3 regions of the Rhizobium sp. NPDC092011 genome follow, and region 1 is predicted to be linked to each of the others. Evidence: riboswitches for the same ligand, from Rfam matches in the RefSeq annotation. Region 1 holds a riboswitch; each other region holds the start of a gene.
What was found. Region 1 has a riboswitch for thiamine pyrophosphate ahead of thiM (hydroxyethylthiazole kinase). Riboswitches for the same ligand answer to the same signal wherever they lie in the genome.
Positions count from the first base shown of each region.

Region 2: it holds a riboswitch for thiamine pyrophosphate, as region 1 does, so the genes downstream of both, thiB (thiamine ABC transporter substrate binding subunit) here and thiM (hydroxyethylthiazole kinase) in region 1, are expected to answer to the same signal.
Region 3: it holds a riboswitch for thiamine pyrophosphate, as region 1 does, so the genes downstream of both, thiC (phosphomethylpyrimidine synthase ThiC) here and thiM (hydroxyethylthiazole kinase) in region 1, are expected to answer to the same signal.

Region 1 covers NZ_JBIVSO010000001.1:1,545,281-1,552,767, forward strand. Annotated here, with positions in the region: gene ACIQJ2_RS07060 (3-oxoacyl-ACP reductase) at 1-601, opposite strand, end outside; gene thiD (bifunctional hydroxymethylpyrimidine kinase/phosphomethylpyrimidine kinase) at 598-1,419, opposite strand; gene thiE (thiamine phosphate synthase) at 1,416-2,051, opposite strand; gene thiM (hydroxyethylthiazole kinase) at 2,048-2,851, opposite strand; TPP riboswitch at 2,899-2,995, opposite strand; gene ACIQJ2_RS07080 (DUF1127 domain-containing protein) at 3,231-3,377, shown strand; gene yghU (glutathione-dependent disulfide-bond oxidoreductase) at 3,872-4,747, shown strand; gene ACIQJ2_RS07090 (sigma-54-dependent transcriptional regulator) at 4,923-6,299, opposite strand; gene ACIQJ2_RS07095 (ATP-binding protein) at 6,296-7,487, opposite strand, start outside.
Region 2 covers NZ_JBIVSO010000004.1:390,013-397,499, reverse strand. Annotated here, with positions in the region: gene thiP (thiamine/thiamine pyrophosphate ABC transporter permease ThiP) at 1-1,269, opposite strand, end outside; gene thiB (thiamine ABC transporter substrate binding subunit) at 1,280-2,308, opposite strand; TPP riboswitch at 2,359-2,475, opposite strand; gene ACIQJ2_RS20145 (MDR family MFS transporter) at 2,643-4,178, opposite strand; gene ACIQJ2_RS20140 (MarR family winged helix-turn-helix transcriptional regulator) at 4,345-4,872, shown strand; gene ACIQJ2_RS20135 (thiamine diphosphokinase) at 4,946-5,599, shown strand; gene ACIQJ2_RS20130 (ABC-F family ATP-binding cassette domain-containing protein) at 5,602-7,431, shown strand.
Region 3 covers NZ_JBIVSO010000011.1:84,418-91,904, reverse strand. Annotated here, with positions in the region: gene ACIQJ2_RS29945 (urea carboxylase-associated family protein) at 1-717, shown strand, start outside; gene ACIQJ2_RS29940 (hypothetical protein) at 840-1,193, opposite strand; gene ACIQJ2_RS29935 (thiamine phosphate synthase) at 1,351-1,965, opposite strand; gene ACIQJ2_RS29930 (thiazole synthase) at 1,962-2,735, opposite strand; gene thiS (sulfur carrier protein ThiS) at 2,739-2,936, opposite strand; gene thiO (glycine oxidase ThiO) at 2,927-3,907, opposite strand; gene thiC (phosphomethylpyrimidine synthase ThiC) at 3,909-5,735, opposite strand; TPP riboswitch at 5,828-5,959, opposite strand; gene ACIQJ2_RS29910 (porin) at 6,643-7,487, shown strand, end outside.

The DNA.
Region 1 (7,487 bases):
CACTGCTGGCATCCGTCGTGCGCAGCAGCCCGCCCGAGACCATGTTGACGGTAATGCCGAGCGGCCCGAGTTCGGCTGCAGCCGTGCGCGTCAGCGACAACAACGCCGCCTTTGCCGCCGTGTAATCGTGATACGGCACGACCGGGTTCTGGAAGAGGTTCGTGCCGATCGTCACAACCCGGCCAAATGCCGCGCGCTCCATCGCCGGCCGCGCCGCCTGGATGAGGTTGAGCGCACCCTGGAGGGCCGTCTCAAGCTGCGTCGTCATCTCGGACCAGCTCAATGCGTCCAATTTCGAGCGAGCATCGCCGTTGAAGCTGAAATCGGCAAGGGCGTTATGCACCACCGTCGTCGGTGCGCCGAAATGAGCCGTCACCTCTTCGACGAGCCGCTCCGTTTCGGCAAGACTGCGCATATCTGCCTGAAAGGCTTTTGCGCCGCTGCCAAGCTTCTCGGCAAGGGCTTCTGCCTGTTGGCGGCTTGCTCGATAGTTGATCGCAACCCTGGCACCTTCGCGGGCGAAGGCCGTGGCGATTGCGGCGCCGAAACCGCGTCCCGCGCCCGAGACGATGACGATCTGGTCCTTTATTGGCAGGCTCATTTCCTTACTCCTTCATTGTCTGCCCATAGCGCATGGAAATGCTGTACGGGGCCATGGCCGCTACCGACCGAAAGCTGGCCCGCAGCGGCGACCGCCCGGGCGAGATAGTCCTTGGCCGAGGCAATGGCTTGCGGAAGCGGCGAGCCCTTGGCGATCTCGGCAGCAATCGCACTGGAAAGGGTGCATCCGGTTCCATGCGTGTTCTTGGTCGGCAGCCGGTCGGCCTCGAACCAGGTGACGTTTCCGCCACTGGCCAGCACGTCGGGGCTCTCGTTCCCGTCGAGGTGACCACCCTTGACGAGCACGGCGACGGGACCGAGCTCTGAGAGCGCGAGTGCCTGGCGCGCCATATCTTCCCGGCTCGTTGCTTCGGCCTCGTGCAGCAGGGCTGCTGCCTCCGGCAGGTTCGGCGTCACGACGGTCGCAAGCGGCAGCAATCGACGGCTCAGGACATCGACGGCATCGGCCGCAAGAAGAGCCGCGCCGCCCTTGGCGATCATAACGGGATCGAGCACAACCGGAACATCGGGGTGCCGCTTCAAAATGTCGGCAACGACGGCTGCAATCGCTGCATTTGCGATCATGCCGATCTTGACGGCATCCACGCGTATTTCGGCAAAGATCGCCTCGATCTGATCGCCGACAAATGCGGGAGGCACCGGATGAACTCCGGAAACGCCCTGCGTATTCTGCGCCGTCAACGCCGTCAGGGCTGCCATTCCGTAAACGCCGAGAGCCGAGAATGTTTTGAGATCGGCCTGAATACCGGCGCCGCCGGAAGGATCGGAACCGGCGATGGACAGGACATTGCGGATCATTTGCTGGCCTCCTTGATGGCATTGGCGATGAAGATTGTCGCAGCCTTCGGATCAGGCTGACCGCAGATGGCCGAAACCATCGCGACTCCTTCCGCGCCTGCCGTCAGCGCCTCGGCAACGTGCTTGGCTTTCAGGCCACCGATAGCGACCGTCGGAACCGGGCAAAGCTTGATGATCCGGGCAAGACCGTCAAAGCCGATCGGCTGCTTGTGATCCGGCTTGGTCGGTGTCGCAAAGACCGGGCCTATGCCGGCATAGTCGACGATTTCGGCGTCGATCGCCGAGGCGAGAGCCTCGGTCTCTACAGAAAGGCCGAGGATCATGTCGGGGCCGATCATGCGGCGGGCGTCTTGGGCGTTCAGATCTTCCTGCCCGATATGCAGGCCATCCGCGCCAATTGCGATGGCTGCCTCGACATCATCATTGATAATGAGGCGCGCGCCGCTTCCGGCGAGCACCTGTTTGAGGGCGATTCCCGTCTCGATCATGGTCGTGGTCGAGGCGTGTTTGTCGCGCAGCTGGACGATCGTTGCGCCGCCGGCAACGGCAGCGCGCGCGGTTTCGATCATGCCGATGTCAGCGCAGAGCACAGGATCGAGAACGAGATAAAGGGAGAGGTCGAAATTTTTCATGCTGCGACGATCCTCGCTTTGGCAGTCAGCGTCTCCGCGTCAAGGGCGGCCAGCGCGTCGAGAAAGCGCCAGGAGAAGGAGCCAGGACCATCGGCTGCCGCTCCGGCCTGTTCTCCCGCAACGCCAAAGACAGCGAGGGCGGCGACCGTCGCGTCGAACGGGTTGTCGGGTGCGGTTGCGGCGAAAGCTCCGACAAGGCAGGTCAACGAGCAGCCGAGTGCGGTAATCCGGGGCATCAGCGGCGACCCGCCTTCTATGCGTTGCGCCTTGTGGCCATCGGTCACGAAGTCGGTCGCACCGGTCACTGCGACCACGCATCCATGCCGGCTGGCGAGCTGTCTCGCCGAATCCTCTGCCATGTCGACAGGATCGCGGCTGTCGACGCCCTGACCGCGGCTATTGCCACCGGTAAGGGCTATGATTTCAGAGGCGTTGCCACGGATGATCGTCGGCCGCAACTCAAGCAATTGCGTGACTGCCCCACGGCGGAATCCGGTTGCATAATGCGCCACCGGATCGAGAACCCAGGGCTTACCTGCCTGATTTGCCGAACGTGCAGCCGCAAGCATGCCCGCGAGCCAGCCGGCCGAGAGCGTACCGATGTTGACCGTGAGCGCTCCGGAGATGGTGGCGAACTCGCCGGCTTCTTCTTCGGCATGGACCATGGCGGGTGAGGCGCCGGCGGCAAGCATCACGTTGGCGGCGATATTCATTGCCACGAAATTGGTGATGCATTGTACCAGCGGCGGGCTCCGGCGCATGGTGTCGAGCAGAGCTCCGAGATTGATTTGGTCTTGCATATCGCCCCTTTTCAGGCGGGCGAGGCGCATAGGGGCACGAGCATGTTGCAAAGCCCCGAGCGACTCCCTCCGCCAGCATGATCTGGTTCAGGTTCAAAGGGTACTTCTCAGCCCGCCATACGGTGGACGCCCCTGTCTCTCAATCCTTCCCTTGTCGCAGACAATGGCTGCCCTGTCATCAGCAAATCGCGAGGGCCGGCGCCGATCACCCGGAACGAGGTGGCTGATTGTCTGAATGATCCATGCATCTGGCGCATGGGTGCAGTGACGCCTTGGCTCTGCAAAAAGCGAGGGGCTTAAGCTATATATTTCTCATCGAAGCGAACGAAGCGCCAAGCACGGCAGCTCAGCTTCGAATGCCCAAGGAAAGGGGATCATCATGAACGTAGCACGCTCTTTCAACAACTGGCGCAAGTACCGTCAGACGGTCGCTGAACTGGGCCGTATGACCACGCGCGAACTGCACGATCTCGGCATCGAGCGCGGCGAAATCCGCAATGTCGCCCGCGCAGCCATCGCTGGCTGATAGCAGCCACGGCTAAGTGATCAGCTCTATTCTTCAGGCGCCTGCTTTCTCCCGAGCAGGCGCTTTTGTTTTGTCTGCGTGACGGTCTCGACCTAGCTCGTTGCTAAAATATGCTTCAGTCGAGCGTGCCGGTTTTCGCATAACGCATAGCTGTCGTGCAAAGAAATGCCTATCCACTGAGCAAAAGACTGCTATGTTCAGGTCATCGAAGTGACGCACCTCCTCCCGCATCCTTCGCTTTGCAGACGCCCACTCCTCCTCCCAGGGTCGTCTGCTCGAACAGCGCCATTCCTCCTCCCGAGCGCTGTTCAACTATTGCCGAAAGCCTGCCGCACCTCCTCCCGCGGCAGGCTTTTTTCGTTTCAGCCAAGAGCTTTGGAAAAGCAGTGCGGTGGCTCTCGTAAAAATGAACGGGCGTCCCTATGTGCGACGAGCGTAGCGCGCTACATCGAAGATCGCTCCCAAATCTGATTCACCCCAAAAGGAGGATGCCTATGACCGGTTCTGCCGAATACACGCCGCCGAAGATCTGGACCTGGAACAAAGCCAATGGCGGCCAGTTCGCCAACATCAACCGCCCGATCGCCGGACCGACTCATGAGAAGGAACTGCCCGTCGGTCGTCATCCCCTTCAGCTTTATTCGCTGGGCACGCCGAATGGCGTCAAGGTCACCATCATGCTTGAGGAGTTGCTGGCGCTCGGCCACAGCGGCGCCGAATATGACGCCTGGCTGATCAAGATCGGCGACGGCGACCAGTTCGGCAGCGGCTTTGTCGAGGTCAATCCCAATTCGAAGATTCCGGCTCTGCTGGATCGCAGTGGCCCCAAGCCGATCCGCGTGTTCGAATCCGGCTCGATCCTGACCTATCTCGCCGAAAAGTTCGGCGCCTTCCTGCCGACGGAACAGCCCGCCCGCGCCGAGTGCCTGTCCTGGTTGTTCTGGCAGATGGGAAGCGCGCCTTATCTCGGCGGCGGTTTTGGCCATTTCTACGCCTATGCACCGACGAAGATCGAATATGCGATCGATCGCTTTGCGATGGAAGTGAAGCGCGAGCTCGACGTGCTCGATCGTCGCCTGGCGGAAAGCGAGTATATTGCGGGCAGCGAATACACGATCGCCGATATTGCCATCTGGCCCTGGTATGGCGGCCTCGCCAAGGGATGGCAGTATGGTGCGGGCGAATTCCTGCAAGTGCAGGATTATAAGAACGTGCAGCGCTGGGCTGATCTTATCCACTCGCGCCCCGCCGTAAAGCGCGGCCGCATGGTCAACCGCATGTCCGGAGATCCGTCCGAGCAGCTGCGCGAACGCCATGACGCCAGCGATTTCGACACGAAGACGCAGGACAAAATCGAAGCCGCCGGCTGACGCTCAGAGCATTTCCAGGAAAACTGCGCAGCGGTTTTCCGGCCGGAATGCGAGAAAAACAAGAAGGCAGGGCGCCTACGCGATTCTAAGAAAAGCGGAAACGCGGTAGGGGTTTGTCTTGATCCAAAGATGCTCGCGGCTGAAAGGCCGCGAGTTTTCGTTTTAGACCGCCCACCTAGGACCCTCGACGATCACTCCCCTCTGGTCCGGTGAATTCGCCGCGGACGATGCCGTGGCGCTGCAGCTTGTCGTAGAAGGTCTTGCGGGGAATGCCCAGCGCCTCGATGGTGCGGCGGACGTCGCCATGGTTTTGCGACAACGTCTCGCGGATGAGTTCCGCCTCATAGCGCTCGATCCGGGCGGGCAGCGGCAGTGTTCCGTCAGCGGCTGGCGTGTCGGGAGGTTCCTGCATCGCCGCCGTCTCGAGGCCGAGCACCAGGCGCTCCGCGAAATGCGAGAGCTCGCGCACATTTCCCGGCCAATCGTGCCGCTGCAAATGGCGGTGCACCGCACCGGATATGGCCGGAACGTCACGTTTAAAACGGCTGGCGGCACGCTTCGCGAAATAGCTGAACAGTAAGGGGATATCGCCGCGCCTTTCGCGTAGCGGCGGGATGGAGAGGGTAACGACGTTCAGACGATAATAGAGGTCCTCGCGAAAATCGCCGCGCTGGGCAGGATCGCCCAGATCCACCTTCGCCGCAGCCACCACGCGCAGATCGACGGGCCGAACCTCGTTCGTACCGAGCGGCGTCACCTCGCGCATTTCCAGAACGCGTAGCATCTGCACCTGGATCGACGGCGGCATGCTCTCGATTTCGTCGAGAAACAGGGTTCCTGCGCTCGCATGTTCGATTCGGCCGACCCGCTTCTTCTGCGCGCCGGTGAATGCACCGGGCTCATGGCCGAAGAGTTCGCTTTCGATGACGGTCTCGGGGAGGGCGCCGCAATTCAACGCGACGAAATTGCCCTTCGCCCGGCGGCTCCAGCGATGCAACAGGCTTGCCACCACTTCCTTGCCGCTTCCCGTTTCTCCCGTCACCAGCACATCGACATCCGTATCGGCGATCTGCCGCAAGGTGTGCCGCAGGCGTTCCATGGCAGGCGTCTGGCCGATCAGCGGCAGATCGCCCTGTGCCTGTTCGGCCGCGAGACGGAGCGAACGGTTTTCCAGAACGAGCCGGCGCTTCTCGGCGGCGCGGCGCACGCTTTGAACCAGCCGGTCAGTCGCAAAAGGCTTGGCGATGAAATCATATGCGCCGTCCTGGATTGCCTGCACCGCCATCGGAATGTCGCCATGGCCGGTCATCAGGATCACGGGCATGTCGGCGTCGCGGTCCTTGACGCGGAAGAAGAGCTGTTGCCCATCCATTTGCGGCATGCGGATATCGGAGACGACAACTCCGGCAAAGTTTGCATCGAGAGCATTGAGCGCATCGCTCGCCGAAGAGAAGGCCGAGACGACAAAGCCGGCCAGTTCAAGCGTCTGCTTCGTCGCCTTGAGCAGATCCTTGTCATCATCGATGAGGAAGACCGGGGAACTGTCGTTCATGTCGTTGCCTTGCGCAGGTGAATGGTGAAACGGGTGCCGCTGCTGCTGCTCTCCACCTCGATCCGGCCGCCGTAGTCGACGACGATATCCTTGGAAATGACGAGGCCGAGCCCAAGGCCTTTTTCTTTCGAGGTGTTGAACGGCGTGAAGAGCGAGCCGAGAATTGTATCGGGAATGCCGGGTCCGTTATCGGAGACAATGATCTCGACGTCATCGGTCATTTCGCGCACCGAAACCTCGACCCTCGCGCCATCTCGACCGTCAAGGGCTTCGAGTGCGTTTTGAAACAGGTTGATCAGAACTTGCTCAAGCCGGATTCTCGTGCCGACGACAACGAGCCCCGATGGCGGTAGCTCGATTTTGAGAGCGTCGAGGCGGCCGGCAAACCGGCTCCTGAGCAGAACAACAGCGCCCTCGATGATGGCTTTGAGCTCCACCGGTTCAGGTGCCGTTCGACCTTTGCGGGCAAAAGCCTTCAATTCATCGGTGATCGTCCCGATCCGCTCCGTCAATCCGGTTATGGCCGACAGATTATCCCTGACAGGGTCGATTTGCTGCCGTTCGAGGAAGATACTGGCGTTCTCGGCATAGGCCCGGATCGTCGCGAGCGGTTGATTGATCTCATGGGCGACGCCCGCGGCGACCTGGCCGAGGATGGCGAGACGGTTGGCCTGGACGAGATCCTGCTGAACGCCCTGGAGCTTCTCTTCCGTCGCGCGATGGTCGGCAATCTCCGCCTCCAGACGATCGCGAGCGCGACTAAGGTCATCGGTACGCTCAAGCACACGCCGCTCCAACTCCTCGCGGGCGATCCTGCTGACAGCGATCTGCATGGCGGAGACGTGACGCCTGCGAAGAAGGAAGGCAGCGAAGACAAGGATCGGCAACAGCACCGTCAAGGTGAGAAAGCGCATCTCCCGCATGGACGTTGTAACAGCCGGACCTGTTGGTATGAGATAGCCTAGTTGCCACGGCGTTGACGGGACTGCAGTCGTCAGTCGCAAGTATTCATCGGCGCTGCTGCCGGGCAAAACGGCCCGGACGATCGTCGTATCAGGGCCGATCACCTCCGGGCGGCTGATCGGCAGCGGCGAGAGGGGAGCTGCGCCGAACTGCAGGCTCTTGCGAATGACATCAGCGTCTTCGCGAGAAAGGGGCGCAGTTGTCATGAAACGCCACGAGGGCAGA
Region 2 (7,487 bases), on a different contig from region 1:
GGGAAGCGACATCAGCGCGTTGATGACGACGATCAGGATTGCGGCAAATCGACTGGGGTCGCCAAAGGGACGCAGCGCCAGGAACCAGCCGGTCGCCAGGACGATCGGCGGAACGAGCAGGATGAGCGAGGAGGCTCCTGTCAGGGCTGCGGCCAGGCCGCGCAATCCCAGCGCGCTCTTGCGTTCGGCAGAGATGACGGAGCGGGCGTGAATGATGGCGAAGGATATGGCGACGGCGAGAAGCCCGGCGGCGAGCGCGATTGCCAGGCTCGTCACCGCCGCCTGAAGAAAGATAGCCTGACCGGCGAGCTTGAAGAGATTGGCTTCGAGGCCGGCAAGGATGACGGATGCGAGCGGCAGGCCGATGAAAAGTGTGGCGGCCAGCAACAGTGCCGCATCTGCCCATCGCGCGCCGCGCATTTGCCCGTCGATGCGCCGTAGCGGTCGGCCGCTCGTCAGGCCATGATCATCCGGTGAGGGAAACAGCGTCATCGCTGCGAGGATGACCAATGTCACGCCGATCTGCAGCAGTGACAGCATCACCGCCCGTCCGGGATCGAAATCGAACCGCAGCGCCTGATAGATCGCCACTTCCAGCGTCGTTGCGGCCGGCCCGCCGCCGAGGGTCAATATCAGCGTGAAGCTGGTGGCGCAGAGCATGAAGATCAACCCGGCGATACCTGGGATAAGGCCGCGCAGCACGGGCCACTCGATGAAGCGGAAGACCGAGCCGGATTTCATGCCGAGGCCGCCGGCCACGAGCCAATATTCCGCGGGGACACGCTCCAGCCCGGCGAGCATCAGCCGGCAGGCGAGCGGCATGTTGAAGAAGACATGCGCCAGCAGAATGCCCGTCAGGCCATAAATGCTGACGGGTTCCGACAGGCCGAGGGCTGCGAGCGCCTGATTGAGCAATCCGCGCTGACCCCAAATGCCGAGCAGGCCGAGCGCGCCGATCAAGACAGGCAGACCCATGGGCACGGCCATCAGCCGGATCAGCCACAGCCGGCCGGGAAAGCGCGGCTGGCGGGCCAAGGCGCGGGCGATGGGCATGGCAAGTGCCACGGATAACAGCGTTGATAATGTTGCCTGCAGCAGCGTGAAGCGCAGCACGCGCAGCAGATAGGGATCGGCGAGCGTAGTGTCGCCGCCGGATTCGATACCGGCGGCAAGCAGGATCACAACGGCGATCCCGACGAAAAGTGCGATGCCAGCAAGGCTGAGCGCCCCACCGGAAATGGCGCGCCTTCTTTCGGATGCCGTGAGCATGGTCGCGATATCAGTTGCCGCTGGTGGCCGTCAGCCACTCGTCGATCCAGGCCTTGCGGTTCTTATCGACGTCAGCGGGGCTCATGAGGAAGGTCTTCGACGGCACCACGAGCTTGCCGAAAGCGTCCGGCAATGGCGTCGAGGTCGCGGAAACCGGCATCATCCAGTTGCTGGTGGGGATGATGTCCTGGAAGCCGGGAGAGATCATGAATTTCAGGAAGTCGCGAGCAAGATCCTTGTTCTGCGACGACTTGATGAGGCCGGCGACCTCGATCTGGATGTAATGTCCTTCGGAGAAGGCTGCCGCCTGATAGCGATCGGTTTTGTCCTCGATCATGTGATAGGCCGGCGATGTCGTGTAGGAGAGCACCATCGGCGCTTCGCCCTTGGTGAAGAGGTCGTAAGCCTCCGACCAGCCAGGCGTTACCGTCAGGATGCGGCCCTTGAGTTTGGCCCAGGCATCGGCTGACTTGTCGCCATAGATCGACTTTACCCAGAGCAGCAGGCCGAGGCCAGGCGTCGAGGTGCGCGGATCCTCGATGACGATCTTCTGCTTGGGGTCACCCTCGACGAGATCCTTCATGCTCTTAGGCGGATTCTTGATCGTCTGCGTGTCGTAGATGACGGCGAAATGGCCGTAATCATAAGGCACGAACACATCATCCTTGAAGTCGCCGGGAACCCTGAGGGCCGATGTGTCGACACCGCTTGCGTCGAACAGGCCGGTATCCTTGGCTTCGTCGACGAGATTGGTATCGAGGCCGAGGACGACATCGGCCTTGGTGCCGGCGCCTTCGAGTTTGAGCCGGGACAGGAGAGCCACACCATCGGTGACACTGACGTAATTGACCGTGCAGCCGCAGGTCTTTTCGAAGGCGGCTTTCACCTTCGGGCCGGGACCCCACTCGGAGGTGAAGCTCTCATAGGTGTAGATGGTCAGCGTCTTGTCGGCGGCAGCGGCAGGCTGGGCGGCGAAAAACGTCGTTCCGGCGGCGAGTGCCAGGCCGGTGATGAATGACATTAGCGAACGGTCGTGCATGACAGCGCCTCCTCTTTGGTTTCGTCTGGAAGGGGAAAAGGGCGCTATGATTTCGTCACGCGTCTAATCCCTCCGCCGGTGTTAACCGGATCAGGTTCCGCGGGTTGGCCGGTGAAAGCCTCTCAGCCAGATATCCGATAGGACATAAGGCACCCCGTTAGAGCGTCGGCAGATTTAGCCCCGTGACGAAGGGATGACAAGGGAAATGATTCGCCTGTCGATTGCAGGGCAGAAAACCAGAGCGCTTCCGCATTTCATTGAAGCGCGAAAACGCTCGTTGTCTTTGTTGTGCGTTCCGGACGGAAAGCCGCTGCGCGTTTTTCCCGGAAACGCTCTACTCGGCAGCTTCCGCTACGGCCGGGCTTTCGTGCTTCTTGCTGGCGCCGGGAAGCTGCACGTTTTTCAGCGTGAGAGACGTCAGCAGACCGAGCAGGCAGATGCCGGCGGCCGTCATGAACAGCGGGCTGAAGGCACTTGCATAGGCGTTGGCGACGGCTTCGCGGGTGGCTTCCGGCAAGGCGGCCATCATCTTCGGCGTCAATTGCTCGATGTCGGCAACGCCTGAAATCGAAGTGCCGACATTCCCGAGCTTGGCGGCAATGATAGCGCCGTAGATAGAGATGGCGATCGACGCGCCGCCCATGCGCGATAGTGTCACGGCACCGGTGGCGGCGCCGACGTCGCGACTGCCGGCAGCATTCTGCACGCCGATGACAGGCACTTGCTGGGCAAGGCCGATGCCGATGCCGTGCAACAGCATCAGGGCGCCGAGGATTGCGATGGACGTTCCGGCATGAACGAAGGCGAGCGAGGCAAAGGCGATCGTGCTGCAGGTGGCGCTGGCGATGGCAAAGGGCTTGTAGCGTCCTCTTGCCGCGATCAACCGCCCGGCGGACAGAGAGCCGCAGACGAGGCCTCCGGTCAGCAGGATGAACAGCAACCCGGTCATCGAGGGCGAAAGTCCCGTCGTGGTCTGCAGGAACAGCGCGAAGTAGTTGACCATGCCGATGGCGACGGCGCCGCTGGTGATCGAGATGATCAACAGAAGTCCGAATGTCGGGTTGCGGAAAAGCGTCATCGGCACGATGGGTTCCGGCGCGCGGCGCTCGATGAAGACCCAGGTGATGGCACAGATGACGCCGAAAGCGATGATGCCGAGACATTGCGGCGACAAGAGCGATCCGAACAGCTCGCTGCCGTCGGCCGCAAGCACGATGCTCGTTGTGGTCAAGGCAAGGACGATTGCACCGGCATAATCGATCTTCGGTCGACGGGCAGGCTTGCGGTAGGGCAGCATGAATGCGAGGCCGGTCAGTACGAGGAAGCCGATCGGCACGTTGACGAGGAAGATCGAACGCCAGCCGAACAGATCGCTCATCGTACCGCCGAGAACGGGACCGACGGCGCCGGAGGCCATCAGAACGAGGCTGGAATAGCTTTGGTAGCGGGCACGTTCGCGCGGCTCGAAGAGGTCGGCATTGACGGCGAAGATCGAGACCATGATGCCGCCGCCGCCGAAGCCCTGCAGAACGCGGGCGGCAATCAGCGTGTTCATCGACACGGCAAGGCCGCAGACGGCGGAGCCGACGGTGAAGATGGCGATCGCCGTCATCATCACATATTTGCGGCCGAAGAGATCGCCGAGCTTGCCGTAGACAGGCATGACGGCGGAAAGGGAGAGCAGATAGGCCGAGCCGATCCAGCCGAAGCGCTCCAGATGCCCGAACTCGCCGACGATCGTCGGAAGCGCTGTCGATACGATCTGGTTGTCGAGTGTCGCCATGAACATGGCCGTCATGAGGAGCAGGAAGAGAATAAGCCGCCGTTTATGGTCCGCCACGAGAGGCGTGAACGTTGTCTGCATATTCATGGGGCAAAAAATCCGAGCTTGGCCGGAGCGTTGCGCTATCGAGCGAATGCGCGGGACGCCCAGTCTTCATGGCCAAAACATATGTGCTATTAGCATATAATTGTCAATGGCAGTTGAATGCTATTTGCATGTTTCGTTTCCGCCCGACCTCTGCTATGGTGGAAAGATGACATCTGTGACGAATACACGCGAAGTTGAAGCCCAGACGCCGGCCGAGGACGAGACGTTCCAGCGCATCGGCCAGGCGATGTTGCGCATGCGTCTGCTGACCGGCCGTCGCATGATCGGCAGGCTTGCCATTCGCAACGTTGCCCCGGGACTCGAGCTTTCGCATCTCGATGTGCTCGATGCCGTGAGGCGGGCTGAGGATACGGGCGAAGTGACCGTCGGCACAATTGCCGAACTGCTGCGCATCGATCCTTCGCGCGCAAGCCGCATCGTCGCCGACATGGTGGCGCGCGGCGTGTTGCGGCGCAAGGCATCGCAGGCGGATGCGCGGCGTATCGTCGTGGTGCTGACTGCACTCGGGCAACGCCTGCTGGCCGATATCCAGGCGCAGAAGCACGCCGTGATCGAAAGCATTTTCGCCGATTGGTCGCCCGAGGATGTCGAGAATTTTTCATGGCTGTTTGATCGGTATGTCACCGGCTATGAACGCATTTTCCAGGACTGCATGAAGGAAACCACCGACTGACCGGCCCGTCTGGGCCGTTCTGGCGAACGGCGCTCTTCCCTAGGTGTAGGACTTTGCGCTATGGGCTTGGCCCATGAACCAGTCCACCACCTTCACCATCCTGCTTGGCGGCGCGCTTCGTCTGACGGACCGGCTGCGTGCTGCTGTTTCCGGCAGCCGTTTCATTGCGGCCGATGGCGGGATGCGCCATGCCATCGCGCTCGGAATCGAGCCGGAACTATGGGTCGGGGATTTCGATTCCACGCCGGCGGATTTGCTCGAAGCCTTTCCCAGCGTGACGAGGCAGCCCTATCCGGCCGCGAAAGCGGCGACCGACGGCGAGATTGCCGTATCGGAGGCGATTGATCGTGGCGCCGTCAGGCTGATCCTGGCCGGCGCCATGGGCGGCGAGCGTTCGGATCATGCCATCCAGCACTTGCTCTATGGACTCCAGCTTGCCGAGAAGGGTTTCGATGTGCTGCTGACTTCGGGCGATGAAGAGGCGGTGCCGCTCCCGCCGGGAAAACTGGAGATGGATCTCCCGGCCGGTTCGCTGTTTTCCGTTCTCGGTTTCAGCGATCTCGATGGCCTGTTCATCGACAATGCCCGCTATCCCCTCAGAGATTTCCATCTGCCTTTCGGAGGATCGCGGACTATTTCCAACGTGGCGGAGGGCCCAGTGCGCTTTTCGCTCGGCAGCGGCAGGGCAGTCGTCCTTGCCCGCCCGTATGATCTTACCGGAGTCTGATCTTGGCCCCTCCCATTCTGAAACTTGACGATATCTTCCTGAGCTTCGGCGGCGCCCCCCTTCTGGCCGGCGCCGGGCTGCAGGTGGAGCCGGGGGACAAGATCTGCCTGGTCGGGCGCAACGGTTCCGGCAAGTCGACGCTTCTGAAGATTGCGGCCGGCCTGGTCGAGGCGCAATCGGGCGAAGTGTTCCGCCATCCGTCGTCGACCGTGCGCTACCTCGAGCAGGCACCTGATTTTGCCGGCTACAAGACGGTCGCGGCCTATGCCGAGGCCGGCCTCGGGCCGGGCGACGATCCCTATCGCGTCACCTATCTCCTCTCGCATCTCGGCCTGACTGGAGAGGAGGATCCGAAAAACCTCTCGGGCGGCGAGGCCCGTCGCGCCGCTCTCGCCCGCGTCATGGCGCCGGAGCCGGATATTCTCCTGCTCGACGAGCCGACGAACCATCTCGACCTGCCGACCATCGAATGGCTTGAAGGCGAACTACAGAAGAGCCGCAGCGCGCTCGTGCTGATCTCGCACGACCGTCGTTTCCTTGAGAAAGTGTCTACGGCGACCGTATGGCTCGACCGCGGCACGTCGCGCCGGCTGGACAGAGGCTTTGGTCATTTCGAAGCCTGGCGCGATCAGGTGCTTGAGGCCGAGGAGCTGGAACAGCACAAGCTCGGCAAGGCGATCGAGCGTGAGGAGCACTGGCTGCGCTACGGCGTGACCGCCCGGCGCAAGCGCAATATGCGCCGCCTCGGCGAATTGCAGGACATGCGATCGCGCCATCGTGGGCACAAGGGTGCGTTGGGTACCGTGCAGGCGGCGGCGTCCGATGCGCAGGAAAGCGGCAAGCTGGTGATCGAGGCTGACAAGATCACCAAGACCTACGGCGATCGCGCCATCGTCACCCCGTTTTCGATCCGCGTGCATCGCGGCGATTGCATCGGTCTCGTCGGCCCGAACGGTGCCGGCAAGACGACGCTTTTGAAGATGTTGACCGGTCAGCTGGAGCCCGACAGCGGCACGGTAAAGCTCGGCACCAATCTTGAGATCGCTACGCTCGACCAGAAGCGCGAAGAGCTCAATCCTGAGGATACGCTCGCCAATTACCTGACAGACGGTCGCGGCGAGAACCTCCTCGTCAACGGCGAACAGCGGCATGTGACCGGCTACATGAAGGAATTCCTGTTTCAGCCGGAGCAGGCGCGCACGCCAATCAGGAACCTCTCGGGCGGCGAGCGCGCGCGGCTGATGCTGGCGCGTATCCTCTCACGACCGACCAACCTCCTGATCCTCGACGAGCCGACGAACGACCTCGACATCGAGACGCTCGATCTGCTGCAGGAAATCGTCTCCGGTTTTTCCGGCACGGTCATCCTCGTCAGCCACGACCGCGACTTTCTCGACCGCACCGTGACATCGACGATCGCGCCCGCCAATCCGGATGATCCCGATGGCCGCTGGATCGAATATGCCGGCGGTTATTCCGACATGCTCGCCCAGCGCAAGGGCGCGATCGAAGAGCGCAAGCGAGCCGAGAAGGCTGCGGAGAAGCCGAAGACTGCCGAAGCATCGCCGTCGTCTAATGATGCTTCGAAAGGCAAGAGCAAGCTCTCCTACAAGCAGAAGTTCGCGCTCGAAAACCTGCCCAAGGAAATGGCCAAGGCAGAGGCCGAGATCGCCGCTCGCGAAAAGAAGATGGCCGATCCGAACCTCTTCACCAAGGATCCTGCAACGTTCAACCGTCTCGCGGTCGAGATGGAAAAGCTGCGCGAGAGCCTCACGAAGATGGAAGAGGAATGGCTGGAGCTTGAAATGCTGCGCGAGGAGCTGGAGGGCTAAGCCGCCGCCAGCTCATCCTATGCGGGTCTATCTATATCAAGAAAAACAAGCGGTTG
Region 3 (7,487 bases), on a different contig from region 1:
GCCGAGATCATCGTGTCGCCCCGGGATGCTGCCAGCTTCCGGGTGCCGAAGGGGCACTTTTTCCGCATTGTCAGCATGGAAGGGTCGCAGGTCGGCGACCTCAATTTATGGAACGCCGACGATCTCTCGGAGCGCTTCTTCAGCGGCAAGACCCGCGCGCTTCATGCCACGCATGTCGGCGTCGGCGATCGGCTATGGAGCAGCTTGCCCTATCTGCGCCCGATGGCGACGATTACCCACGACACACTCGGCTGGTATGGCTGGGATGTGGATGGAGCCGGCGTCCATGATGTCATCGGCACGCGATGCGATCCCTATACCAATCGCCTGCTCAAGGGCGATGATTATCACCATTGCTGCCATTCGAACCTGTCTCGCGCGCTTGCGTCAGAGATGAAGATTCCTGTGCGGGACGCGGAAATGCATGTTCATGATGTGCTGAATGTCTTCATGTGCACGGGGTTCACCCGCGATACCCATCAGTATTTCATGAAGGCAAGCCCGGTGCGGCCGGGTGATTTCATCGAGTTCTTTGCGGAAATCGACCTACTGGGCGCTCTTTCGGCCTGTCCCGGCGGCGATTGCGGCAGCGGTCATTCCAGCGATGCTGCGCCGTGCTATCCGCTGGGTATCGAAATCTGGCGCCCCGATGCGGAGAAGCTTGTCGGTCGGGATTTTCCCGAGCGCAACGCCTATCCGAGAACGCACGGTCTTTAGGCGAGCAAATCGCTGGTGATCCGGCGGCTGCCCAAACAAAATTGCCGGCGGGTTCTACCGCCGGCAATTCTAGATCTTTCGTCAGACGAAACGTCTGGCTGTGCATATGCTGCGTTGCCAGCTTAGTTGCAGACGCGCATGCGCTCGTAATGGTAACCGTCATCATACTGGTTCTGAACCGCTTGGTTCTCGAACCAGCATCTCGGCGGCGGAGGCGGCTCTTCATAGACCGGACCCCGGTTGGAAAGAGCGCCGCCGACGATAAGGCCGCCGATCAGGCCCGCAGCCACGCCGCCGGCGATTGCCGCGCCATTGTTGTGACGATGATGGCGACGCCAGTCGTCATGTCCGCGCCAGTCGCCGCGATAGGGGCCACGGCCGTCGTAATACTGTGCCTGTGCGTAGGTGGCGGGAGCGAGCGCGCTGCCGATCACCGTTACGGCCAGCAAAGCCGTTAGAATTTTTTTCTTTATCATGACTACCTCCAAAGCAGTCTTCATGCTCAGCGAATGCGCGAGCTGTCTATTCAACGTTTAGAGCATGATTATGTTCGGCTGAATATTTAATGAATGAGCCGTTCATCGGCGCCAAACTCTGGAAATCCTGCGCTTTTGCCGGTGATTTCGCAATGGGTCAGCTCGCTGAAACGTGTTTGCGAGTCGATTCCAGCCATTCCAGCGTCCGTGATTCGGGGGCAGGATTGCGCGTTATGTCGGTCACGACGGCGGCGCAGTCGGCACCGTTCTCGAACACTCCGGAGATTCGCTCCACGGTCAGGCCGCCAATCGCGACAAGCGGGATATTGCCGATGCGGGCTTTCCATGCGCCGATACGTTCGAGCCCCTGGGGCGCCCAGGACATGGCCTTCAGAATGGTAGGATAGATTGGTCCAAGCGCGATGTAGTCGGGGCAGGCTGCAAGCGCCGTTTGCAGTTCCGCATCGTCATGCGTCGAAACTCCGAGCTTCAGTCCCGCTGCTCGGATGGCGCCGAGATCTGCCACCGCTAGATCCTCCTGGCCGAGATGGAGGAAATCGCAGCCTTCTTCTATCGCCAATTGCCAATAATCATTGATGACCAATTGGCATCCGTTTGCTGCACAGACGGCCTTTGCCCGGCGTATATCCGCCCGGATTTCCGAAGAAGGGCGGTCCTTGATCCGTAGTTGCACAAGCTTTACGCCAAGCGGCACCAGCCGTTCGATCCAGGCAGCACTATCGACGATCAGGTAGAATGGATCAAGCGTCACGCAAACACCGCCCTTCCGATGACGGGAGTTGACGGCACCGCCATGTCGCGCGGCTCCAGCAGGCCCGCGCCGAAGGCTCGCCTGCCGGCATCGATAGCCCCGGCAAATGCTTCTGCCATGGCAGCCGGATCGCCGGCGCCAGCGACGGCGGTGTTCAAAAGCACCGCATCGAAGCCCAGTTCCATGACGGTTGTCGCGTGCGAGGGTCGTCCGATGCCGGCATCGACGATCAGCGGCACTTCGGGAAAATGCGCCCGCATGGAGCGAAGGGCCGAAAGATTGAGCGGCCCTGCTGCCGTTCCGATGGGAGCGCACCAGGGCATAAGGACCTTGCATCCGGCCTCGATCAATCGTTCGGCCACGACCAGATCGTCCGTCGTATAGGGAAAGACCTCAAAGCCTTCGCTTAAAAGGATCCGCGCGGCTTCGACCAGTGCAAAGACATCCGGCTGCAGCGTGTCGTGATTGCCGATCACCTCAAGCTTGATCCAGTTGGTCTGGAATACCTCACGAGCCATCTTTGCGGTCAGGACCGCTTCCGAGACGCCATGACAGCCGGCTGTGTTGGGCAGCACGCGAACGCCGAGTTGACGGATCATGTCGAAGAATGCTCCGCCATTGCGACCGCCGGCCGCTTCGCGCCGGAGTGACACGGTGACGATTTCCGTGCCCGATCGCCTGACCGCTTCGGCAAGAATCAAAGGCGAGGGGTAGCGTGCGGTGCCGAGGAGAAGGCGCGATTCGATTTTGCTACCATAGAAATCGAGCATGGTTCAGCCTCCCTGCATCGGTGTGAGGATTTCGATCTTGTCATTGTCGTTCAAGGCATGGTCGTTGCGATCTTCCCGATGGACGAGTTCGCCGTTGACGGCCGTCGCGAGCCAATCGTTCTCGTAGTCGAGCAAGGCCAGAAGCTGTGAAAGCGTGGCTGCTTCGATGGTTTGAGCTTCGCCGTTGATGATTAGGCGCATTTGGAGCTCCTCTGGTCTGACTGCCCGGAAAGGACGAGATCGGCAACTTCGACGGCTATTGTCGGCGCCAACAGGAAGCCATGGCGATAAAGGCCGTTGAGGGCGGTGGTCTTCCCTTCTCGGGTCACGCGCGGGAAATTGTCGGGAAAGGCGGGACGGATGCCCGCGCCGGTTTCGATCACGGTGGCCTCGGCGAAGGCCGGATGCAGAGCATAGGCGGCATTCAGCAGTTCCATCAGGGATCGCGCCGTGATCGGCCCGTCGAAGTCGGTCTCGATCATCGTTGCGCCGACCATGAAGAGACCGCCGCCGCGCGGGACGATATAGACGGGAACGCGCGGATGCAGCAGGCGGACCGGCCTGGCGAGCGCGATTTCTTCGGTTTGCAGATATAGCATTTCGCCGCGGACACCACGCAGGTCGTGAGCCTGTCCGATTCGAGCCGCACCCGTGCAATCGACGATCTCGGAGAAATCGTCTTCGCTCGCATCAGCGGCGACAAAAGCGATACCCTTTGCCCGAAGCTGTGCTTTCAAGCCAAGCAGCGCGCGGCGAGGATCGAGATGAGCCTCGTCCGCAAAGAACAATCCGTGTCTGAACCGGCCGATAAGTGCGGGTTCGAGAACGGCGATTTCGCTTTCGTCGACCCAGCGGTAGCCGGTGGTCCGGGTGGCGAATCGCTTGAGTTCGTTCTGATCGCGTGTCGATGCGAGGACGAGGGTCCCGTTGCGCACCACTTGGCCCGGCAGGATCGCCTCCCATCGGTCGGCGGCATCGAGGCCGCGCTTGAGCACGGCCTCATCGGCGCTTTCCCGTTCGCACCACGGGGCCAGCATACCGCCGGCGAGCCAGGAGGCGGCCTGATCGAAGTTCGCGTGTGGATCCAGAACGGTTACATCAACCCCGCGAACGGCAAGTTCGCGGGCGACCGTGAGGCCGGCAACGCCGGCCCCTTTGACAAGGACGCGCATCTCATTCGGCCGGATGGGCCGACGTGTCGATCCGCATGTAGAGGTCGCCGCCATCGCGGTATTTGGCCGCCATGGCGTCCAGCCCTTCCTTCTGTGCCTCGGCGCGAATGTCGTGCGAAATCCGCATCGAACAGAATTTCGGGCCGCACATCGAGCAGAAATGCGCAACCTTGTGCGCTTCCTTCGGCAAGGTCTCGTCGTGGAAGCTGCGGGCGGTATCGGGGTCGAGCGACAGGTTGAACTGATCTTCCCAACGAAACTCAAAACGGGCGCGCGATAGCGCATCGTCCCGCACCTGTGCCGCCGGATGACCCTTGGCGAGGTCGGCCGCATGGGCGGCAATCTTATAGGTGATGACGCCGGTCTTGACGTCGTTGCGGTCAGGCAGGCCGAGATGCTCCTTCGGCGTGACGTAGCAGAGCATGGCCGTGCCGAACCAGCCGATCATTGCCGCGCCGATGCCCGAGGTGATGTGGTCATAGCCCGGTGCGATATCCGTCGTTAGCGGTCCGAGCGTATAGAAGGGCGCCTCGCCGCAGACAGCGAGCTGCTTGTCCATGTTTGCTTTGATCTTATGCATCGGGACATGGCCCGGGCCTTCGATCATCACCTGACAATCCTTTGCCCAGGCGATCTTCGTCAGCTCGCCCAGCGTTTCCAGCTCGGCGAATTGCGCCGCGTCGTTGGCATCGGCGATCGAACCGGGGCGCAGGCCGTCGCCGAGCGAGAAGGAGACGTCATAGGCGCGGCAGATGTCGCAGATTTCGGCGAAATGTTCGTAGAGAAAGCTCTCGCGATGATGATGGAGACACCACTTGGCCATGATCGAGCCGCCGCGCGAGACGATGCCGGTGACGCGATTGACGGTCAGCGGAATGTAATGCAGGCGCACGCCGGCATGGATCGTAAAGTAATCGACGCCCTGTTCGGCCTGTTCGATCAGCGTATCGCGATAGATCTCCCAGGTGAGGTCCTCGGCGATGCCGCCAACCTTTTCCAACGCCTGATAGAGCGGTACCGTGCCGATCGGGAGCGGCGAATTGCGGATAATCCACTCGCGGATATTGTGGATGTTGCGCCCGGTCGATAGATCCATCACGGTATCCGCACCCCATCGGGCAGCCCAGACCATCTTTTCGACTTCCTCCGCCATCGAGGAGGTGACGGCCGAATTGCCGATATTGGCGTTGATCTTCACCAGGAAATTCCGGCCGATGATCATCGGCTCGCTTTCGGGGTGGTTGATGTTGGCCGGGATGATCGCCCGGCCGGCGGCGACTTCCTGGCGGACGAATTCCGCCGTCACGTGGTCGGGAATATGGGCGCCGAAGCTTTCGCCATCGCGAATCATGGCCTCGGCGCTGGCCTTGCGACCGAGATTCTCGCGGATGGCGATGAATTCCATTTCCGGCGTGATGATGCCGGCTCGCGCATAGGCAAGCTGGGTGACGGCCTTGCCGTCCTTGGCCCGCAAAGCTTGGCGCTGCCCGGGAAATTCCGGTGTCAACCTGTCGGCGCTGACGAAGCCGTTGTCTTCAGGGCGGATATGGCGGCCCTCGTAGGCCTCGACATCACCTCGAGCGAGCACCCAGTCTCGGCGCAGCTGAGGCAGGCCCTGTTCGATGCGGATGTCTTCGCCTGCGATCGTGTAAGGGCCGGACGAATCGTAGACGATGACAGGCGGTTCGCCCGCTGTCGGATGGACGCTGATTTCGCGCATCGGCACACGGATATCGCTGTGGATGTCGCCGGGGATGTAGATCTTCCGCGATGCCGGCAAGGGGCCGGTGGTAACGGTCGGGGTGATGTTTTTTGCGGCAATGGTCATGGTTTGAGGCTCCAAGTTGCAGTTGGAGACCCAGTCATCAGCCGGAATGATGGAAAGACGCCGGCCGTGGAATCCACGCGGGAATCCGAAGCCTTCGAGCGCTTGCACCGTCCCTACGCCAGTATGAACTGGATCAGGTTCAACGGGTCACTGCGCCACAATCGACAAAGTCGTATTGTCCAGCAGTATCTCAGCCCCTTGCCGGGACCCCCCTGGTGAATGTCGAAAGGCTAAGCCTTCTCTTCGGCTGCTGTCAACCCTGCAAGGATGGTCCCGTTTGTCTCCGCCCGAAAAGACAGCGTCTCGGCAATAAAGCTGTTGAAGTCGTTTGAGAGGGGAAACGCCGCCGGAAGCGTTGTTTGATCGAGGCTGTATGCGATCGTTTGGCCGATATGCGAATTGCCCATGGTCGCAACTCTCCAATGTCCGTCCAAATAGTTCCACCACAGATGGTGGATTGTCGCGCCTCGTTACTAGCTTCGATCGCCATCCGGGCTTACCGAGATTTATCGAGCAATCGCTTTTCGCGCTGCGGCAACGTATTCGGCGCGTTTTTTCCATCTGCCGGAGGAGCTGTCGGTGCGGCGCAGGCGTCAGTTGCATTTAGGCAACAGCTTCCAAGACTAATAGCCAGTCGAGTTTCACATAATTGACAAACATACGGACTGTTTGTAACTCAGAAGCAGGACACAAGCTGTCTTACGGGCGAGTGATCGTCCGGATCGGTAGAGGCATTTCAACGCCTTTGCCGCGGGGTCAAGTATGGAGGTTAGAGGGGACTCAAGCCAACATTATGTGTGTATCTGCCGGGCTGCCTGTCGCGTTTCGACCGAACCGAATTTGAGGTGGTATTGCAGCTTTGCACTCGCGGTAAGTTAGAAATGCATATTAAAACCAGGAGTTTATAATGAACATCAAGAGCCTTCTTCTCGGCTCCGCTGCTGCGCTGGCAGCAGTATCCGGTGCCCATGCAGCCGACGCTATCGTTGCCGCTGAGCCCGAGCCGCTGGAATACGTTCGCATCTGCGACGCATATGGTGCTGGCTACTTCTTCATCCCGGGCACGGAAACCTGCCTCAAGATCGGCGGCCGCGTCCGTTCTGAAGGTCAGTGGTTCGACGCTTACAACCCGAACAGCAAGAACGGCACGCTCTGGCACACTCGTGCGGAACTCAGTGTCGACACTGCAACGGACACGGAATACGGCCCGCTGAAGACCAACACGGTCATCCGTTGGGATTGGAATGACGGCAACTCCACCGCTACGAAGCTGCTGTTCGCCAACATCAGCCTCGGTGGTTTCCTCGTCGGTAAGGCTGACTCGCAGTACAACTCGTACATCGGTTACGCTGGCGACGTCATCAACGACGACGTGATCTATGACGGCCCGTACGAGCTGAACCAGTTGACGTACAACTACGATGCAGGCAACGGCTTCACGGCTATGGTCTCGCTCGAAGACTCGAACTCCAGCGGCTCGGGCGCCTCTTACGGTTCCAGCTGGTGGACGGACGACAAGTCCAACCATTACGCTCCTGACGTTGTTGCCGGTGCTGGCTTCAAGTCCGGCGCATGGGGCTTCAAGGTCGTCGGCGGTTACGACTCGATCGTCGAAGAAGGCGCTGTCAAGGCTCGTATCGATGCTGACTTCGGCGTATTCTCGGCCTTCTTGATGGGTGGTTACAACACCGATGGCAAGAAGCTGAACAAGTATGCCGGCACGAACCTTGACCGTTCTGCTTGCCCGATTGC